Linked DNA regions of Mucilaginibacter paludis DSM 18603. The protein of the gene in region 2 interacts with the protein of the main gene of each other region in a pairwise test. Links are inferred from orthologs where the notes say so. Each region holds a gene or a part of one and is shown on either strand. Other genes may lie near its edges.

Region 1 (3,286 bases), 2.0 Mb from region 2 along the record:
GTTACGGGCGCAGGTTAAAACGAAGGCCGTTTTACCCATCGCCGGCCTTGCCGCTATAATTACCAAATCGGATTTTTGCCAACCCGATGTCATGCGGTCGAGCTCGGTAAAGCCCGAAGCTACGCCCGTTAGTCCGTCCTTTTTATCCTTCAGCGCCTCAATTTCTTTTAAACTTTCGTGCAAAATATCATCCATTTTGCGCGAATCGCGGCGAAGGTTATTCTGCGCGATATCAAACAGGTTCTTTTCCGCCTTATCCAACAGGTCCAGCACATCGGTAGTATCTTCGTAGGCGCTGTTGATCACTTCTGTTGAGATGCGGATCAGCTCACGTTGCAAATACTTCTGTATAATGATACGCGAGTGGTACTCAATATTAGCCGCCGATGCTACACGGTTAGTTAACTCGGTAATGTAGTAGGCGCCGCCTATCATTTCTAACTCGCCCTGCATACGCAGCTGCGAGGTAACGGTTAAAATATCAACCGGAGATGTTTTTTCAAACAGCGTGCGTATCGCCTGAAATATCTTTTGGTGGCTATCGCGATAAAAAACTTCGGGTTTTAAAATATCAATAACCGAAGATAGGGCGTCCTTCTCCAACATTAACGCACCTAAAACGGCTTCTTCTAAATCGGTAGCTTGTGGCGGTAATTTCCCCAAACCGCTGGTGGGATTATTGCTGAATCTGCTTCGTTTGTCGCCTGTAATATTAGGCTTGCCTGCCTGGTTATCGTTCTCCAAAATCATTTGCACAAAAATATACAAAAAGGATTTGTAATCGGTATTATTCATCAACATCCTTTTTTTTGCTAAAAATAAAAATGTTGAAAATGACGTTTTAAGCGTCGATTTTAATTAACATCAATTGTTAATTACTTGTTAGTAAAATTAAAATGGGTTTAATAGTCAATCACTTAACAGCAGTGTTAATAACGTTGGCCCCTGTTAGTTATTTTGAATAACATATTGCTAAGTTTAGTTGTAAAGCGGGCTAAAATCAATTAATATGTTAATTTTGCTGACTTATACAGCAGTTGAAATGAGTTTTAGAAACGAACCTAAAAGAGAATATAACCAAATGGTTTTCGGTATCCGCGCCGTGATAGAAGCCATCAGATCGGGCAAAGAAATCGAATCGTTATTCATCCAGCGAGGGCTCGGTGGCGAGTTGTTTTATGAGCTTAAAAACTTGCTGAACGAATATAAAATAGAGTCGCAACAGGTTCCGGTAGAGAAGCTTAACCGTGTTACCACCAAAAACCACCAGGGGGTTATCGCCATCATATCACCTATAACTTATTACAAGATTGAGGATATTATACCCATGGTATTTGAAAAAGGCGAGGTACCTTTAATTTTGATTTTAGATGGCGTTACCGACGTTCGCAACGTGGGCGCCATAGCCCGTACCGCCGAATGCGCTGGTGTACATGCCATTGTAGTACCGGCAAAGGGTTCGGCACAAATTAACCCGGATACCATTAAAACATCGGCGGGAGCACTGTACAATATCCCGGTTTGCCGCGAAAGCAGTTTATTGCAAACGGTTAAATTTTTACAATCATCCGGTTTGCAGATTGTATGCTGTACCGAAAAAACTACCGACTTTATCTATGCGCCCGATTATACCTTGCCCACAGCCATTGTAATGGGTGGCGAAGATGATGGCGTAAGCAACGAGATTATCCGAATAGCCGACCATTTAGCTAAAATACCCATGTATGGCGAAATAGAATCGCTCAACGTATCGGTATCAACCGGCGTAATTTTGTACGAAGCCATCAGGCAAAAAAGGGGAGGCCCCCCAGCCCCCTGAAGGGGGAGTTTTTGATTGGCTTGCGGTTTACCGCAGGCGATTAGACAAAATGTATTTTATATAAAAAGAGGCTGATCATGTATTTGAAGTGAACCCCAAAAGTTAGACAAAAACTTTTGGGGTTTATTATTTATGTCAAAGCACACATTTGAAGAGAAACTTGATGTAGTTTCTCAAGTAAGAAAGGGAAAGCCGATTCTACGGATATCCCGCGAACGCCATATCCGTGAAGGCATGATATTGGAATGGGTTCGGAAATATGATCTTTATGGCGAAAGTGGGCTGCTCAAACAACCTAACGTCAAGCCCACGCCTGATTTCAAAGAAGAAGTTGTAAGGCTTGTCATAGAAAAAAAAGTACCTTTAAATCAGGTTGTTCTGGAATATAGATTAAGCAAGACTGCTTTAGAGCGCTGGGTAAGATCAGTACGGGTTGAGGGATATGCAGTACTATACCAGCAAAAGAATCCTGGACGACCACCTAAATGCATGGGAAGATCAAAGAAGCTTGAACCTGAAACAGAAGTAGAGAAGCTCCAGGCGGAAAATAGCCGTTTGCGGGCGGAGAACGCACTATTAAAAAAAGTCACGGCCTTAGTCAAGGAAAAAGAAGCCCGCGAACGCATGAGTGGGCAAAAGCCATCGAAGAACTAAGGCCCGAACATGATGTTTCAATTCTATTGGATTGCAAACAGATGGCTCGTTCTGTATTTTATTATCATCGCAAGCGCCTAAATGATGATAAATACAAGCATGAAAAAGAAGAGATCGCAAGTATATACCACTTGCATAAAGGCAGATATGGTTATCGGCGGGTCACCGCCGAAATGAAGAACCGGGGTTATAGCATAAATCACAAGACTGTCCAAAAATTGATGGGAACATTAGGCCTAAAATGCAATATCAGGAAAGTAAGTTATCGCTCATACAAAGGTGAGGTTGGTAAAATTGCCCCTAATGTACTTGAAAGGGATTTTGAGGCAAATCTGCCTAATCAGAAATGGGCTACGGATGTCACTCAGATGAACATTAAAGGGGAGAAGATCTATTTATCTCCTATAATTGACATGTTCAACGGGGAAGTCATTTCTTATAGTATTTCAAAATCTCCAAATATGCAGATGATAGATGAAATGTTATATGAGGCTTTTGATAAAGTGAAAGATATAAGGGGACTTATTTTTCACTCTGACCAAGGGTGGCAATATCAACATTATGGATATAGAAAGGCTTTGGAAAAACATGGAATTATTCAAAGCATGTCCAGAAAGGGAAACTGCTTGGATAATGCCTTGGCCGAAAGCTTCTTTGGGATCTTAAAGACAGAATTACTGTACAAACAGAGCTTTGAAACTGCGGAAGAATTTATAACTTCGTTAAAAGAATACATTCATTACTATAACAATGAAAGAATAAAAAACAGGTTAAATGGAAAGAGCCCGGTGGAATACCGAGCTCTCGTACAAA
Region 2 (3,443 bases):
CGATATGAGTATTGAAGATGCTTGTCCGTTTTTTGAGCATATCCCTTCCATTCACCGCAAAATACAAACCTTGCAGGATGTGGGCTTGGGCTATATTACGCTTGGGCAATCGTCAACAACACTGTCCGGTGGCGAGGCGCAAAGGGTAAAGCTGGCTACCGAGCTATCTAAAAAAGATACTGGTAATACTTTTTATATTTTGGATGAGCCCACTACCGGCTTGCACTTTGAGGATATTAATGTGTTGCTCGGTGTAATTAACCTGCTGGTTGATAAAGGAAATACGGTGTTGGTGATAGAGCATAACCTGGATGTGATTAAGGTGGCTGACCATGTGATTGACCTGGGCCCCGAAGGTGGTGCTGGAGGAGGTAAAATATTATTTGAAGGTACTCCAGAAGGTTTATGCAAAGTAAAGGATAGCTTTACAGGGATGTTCCTGAAAAAGGAAATGGATTTGACAGCTAAGCAAAAGAAACGGTAAGTTAAATTTTTCTCCGATGTCGGCGTCTGCACCGACTATGATTCCAATCGTGCTTAGCAGGACTTGAAATTTTATAATGCCATCGCTGTCCGTAGACTCTGTCTACGGACTATATATGCCGGTAGCCTCTGACTACCGGTTAAAATCTTCGCTGTTCGCTCGTCTGCCTACGAACGGCAGGGTAATCAGTGCGTTGGATATGATGTATACTTATCGCGCGAAAAAGATCCCTCCTCGCGTCGGGATGACAAGATGGTGAGTTTTTGTGTATTGATAATCAATAGTTTAGGAAGGCGTCATTATAGAATGTTTTAAACACATTGGTTTGTTTTACCCCTCCATCAAACAAAACAAATCTATTTTAATTATAGATGATATGATACCTTTACTTATTTCATCACAAATCCGCGAGGCCGACGCTTTTACCATCGAGCAGGAGCCCGTTACATCGGTTGACCTGATGGAGCGCGCTTCAAAGGCATTTGTAGACATTTTTATCAAAGAATTTCCGGATCAGGATAAAAGTATAGTGGTGTATTGCGGCACAGGTAATAACGGTGGCGACGGCCTTGCTATTGCCCGTTTGCTGAAACGTGCACATTATCCAAAGGTTTCGGTAAAAATTGCCCGGTTTTCTGATAAGGCTTCGCCTGATTTTAAAGCAAACCTGGAGAAATTGAAGCACACGCGGATTAAATTGCTTGAAATTAATGCAGGAGCGCCTTTGCAGGAGGAATCGTCGGATATTATTATTGATGCTTTGTTGGGTACTGGCTTAAATAAACCTTTACAGGGTGACTACGCCAGGCTGGTTGATGCCCTTAATCAGTTAAACAGCACGATAGTGGCCGTTGATGTGCCCACCGGTTTTTTTACAGATGGTGCACCGCCCGCCGGGGCAACGGTTTTAAAAACCGGGCTTGTTATTACCTTTCAGCAGCCCAAAATTAATTTTTTACTCCCCGAGTCTGCATCATGTATGGATCGTTTTAAAGTGGCGGACATCGGCTTGAACAAGTCTTTTATCGAATCATTAGATAGCCCATACCAGTTGATCAGTAAAAAAGATATCCGCCAATTGTTAAAACCACGCAAATCTTTTGATCATAAAGGTACTTACGGGCACGCGCTGATTATAGCCGGGCAGCAGTTAACCATGGGGGCAGCGTTGCTCTGCTCGTCGGCTTGCGCTCATACTGGTGCAGGTTTAACTACGGCATGTATACCCGAAAGCGGTTTAACGGCATTGAATACGACGTTGGCCGAAGTGATGGCGATAGTGCGCGACGGGAAAAATCAACCGGAAATTAAATGGGAAAAATTTAATGTAGTGGCCGCCGGACCCGGACTGGGTACGGATGCTGATAGTTTAGCCTTATTGGAAAAAGCGTTTAAAGAATTTAACAAACCTATGGTGGTTGACGCAGATGCCCTGAACATGCTGGCGCAAAAACCGGAGGTTCTGAAAAACATTCCGAAGGGTAGCATCATCACCCCGCACATGAAAGAGTTTGACCGCCTGTTCGGTGAGCATCAAAGCTGGTGGCAGCGGCTTGAAACGATGCGCCAAAAGGCAAACGAATTAGGGATTTATATTTTATTAAAAAACAGGTATACCATTACCGGAACACCATCTGGAAAGTTGTATTTTAATGCTACAGGCAATCCTGCAATGGCAAGCGGCGGCATGGGGGATGTGTTAACAGGGGTGATAGCCTCATTACTGGCACAGAAATATACCTCTGGGGAGGCTTGCATTATTGGAGCGTACCTGCATGGCAAAACCGGTGATGAGCTGGCTATGCCTCATTTATTGAATACGGTATTGGCTGGCCAACTTGCAAAGCATATACCTGTAACTTTGGCAAAATTAATGTCATAAAAAAAACGGCTGTAGTATATGCAGCCGTTTGATCTTATTTAACTGACCTTATAAAGAACGAAATACTTTTTATTTTTGATAGATAATTAACTGTAGCAAAGCTAAGCGGGTTTATCTTAAAGAACTGTTACCAAATCATTAATTGATGTGTTGCAATTCTGAATATAAGACGCATTAATAATGATATTAGTTACATTTTAATTTAACTAAATTTTAATTAACTTGGAAGATACTTTAAGTGAGGTTTTTACGCAATGCTGGGGTAAGCTGCTATATGGTAGTTTGATTAATGATAATGCCTTTCATACCGGGGTGTTAGGTACCCAGGGTGAAGGATCTATCGGTATGAGAACAGTTGTTTTGCGCGCTGTAAAGCCGGATGAAAAGCAGCTTGTATTTTACACAGACAAGCGTTCATCAAAAATGACTGATCTGACCGCTGTACCCTTTGCAAACTGGTTGTTTTATGATGGCAGTGAACGGGTACAAGTCAAACTTTTAGGAAATACTATAATTCATCACATGGATGAAGTGTCACAATCTCATTGGCAAAAGGTGAATGGGGACGCTCGCAAACTATATATGGCTGTTCCCGCACCATCAACCAGTACGGATTATCCTACAGATGGGCTTGAGCATTTAAACTCAGGCAGCAATACGGAAGATGCGTATTTAAATTTTGCGGTTGTAATAACCACCGTTGATTTTATAGAATGGCTGAGTTTAAAAAAAGATGGACATCGACGGGCGCAATTTAAGCTCATTGATGGCTCATGGAAGGGCCAATGGATTATTCCATGAGCGGGTTCCGTCAACGATAAAATATAGGAGATAACACAGAATAGGAGGTAGTCGTGCTTAACAAGAATACGTCAATTATTGATTCAATGCTTGTAATAAGTACAATTGACTTAGCAAACTATATTTTAGCTGCCAGTACCATTTGATCCATTGTAGGATTGATCACGCCACCGCGTTTTTCAAGTGTTACTGCAAACATTACAGCATTGGCAATTGGTTTCATCTCCATCATTCCTGTGGTATCTGCTTTTGCATCAAATACTCCTAAATCAACAG

Evidence for each region.
Region 1: the proteins of MUCPA_RS21750 (region 2) and rlmB interact in binary tests that used the Escherichia coli proteins (3 or more experiments, as listed by UniProt). The link is inferred for Mucilaginibacter paludis DSM 18603 from one-to-one orthologs.

The regions. Positions count from the first base shown.
Region 1 is NZ_CM001403.1:7,166,234-7,169,519, forward strand. The notes cover bases 52-2,914. They hold rlmB (23S rRNA (guanosine(2251)-2'-O)-methyltransferase RlmB), read left to right. Parts: upstream 52-1,009; coding sequence 1,010-1,819; downstream 1,820-2,914. Other genes in these bases: dnaB (replicative DNA helicase), read right to left, coding at 52-795; MUCPA_RS30485 (helix-turn-helix domain-containing protein), read left to right, coding at 1,952-2,473; MUCPA_RS30490 (IS3 family transposase), read left to right, coding at 2,395-2,914. In the rest of the region: more of dnaB, read right to left, coding at 1-51; more of MUCPA_RS30490, read left to right, coding at 2,915-3,286. UniProt on the Escherichia coli protein: Specifically methylates the ribose of guanosine 2251 in 23S rRNA.
Region 2 is NZ_CM001403.1:5,137,726-5,141,168, forward strand. What follows is about bases 222-3,113. They hold MUCPA_RS21750 (bifunctional ADP-dependent NAD(P)H-hydrate dehydratase/NAD(P)H-hydrate epimerase), read left to right. Parts: upstream 222-860; coding sequence 861-2,366; downstream 2,367-3,113. Other genes in these bases: uvrA (excinuclease ABC subunit UvrA), read left to right, coding at 222-484; MUCPA_RS21755 (pyridoxamine 5'-phosphate oxidase family protein), read left to right, coding at 2,589-3,113. Outside these bases: more of uvrA, read left to right, coding at 1-221; more of MUCPA_RS21755, read left to right, coding at 3,114-3,167; MUCPA_RS21760 (anti-sigma factor), read right to left, coding at 3,286-3,443. UniProt on the Escherichia coli protein: Bifunctional enzyme that catalyzes the epimerization of the S- and R-forms of NAD(P)HX and the dehydration of the S-form of NAD(P)HX at the expense of ADP, which is converted to AMP.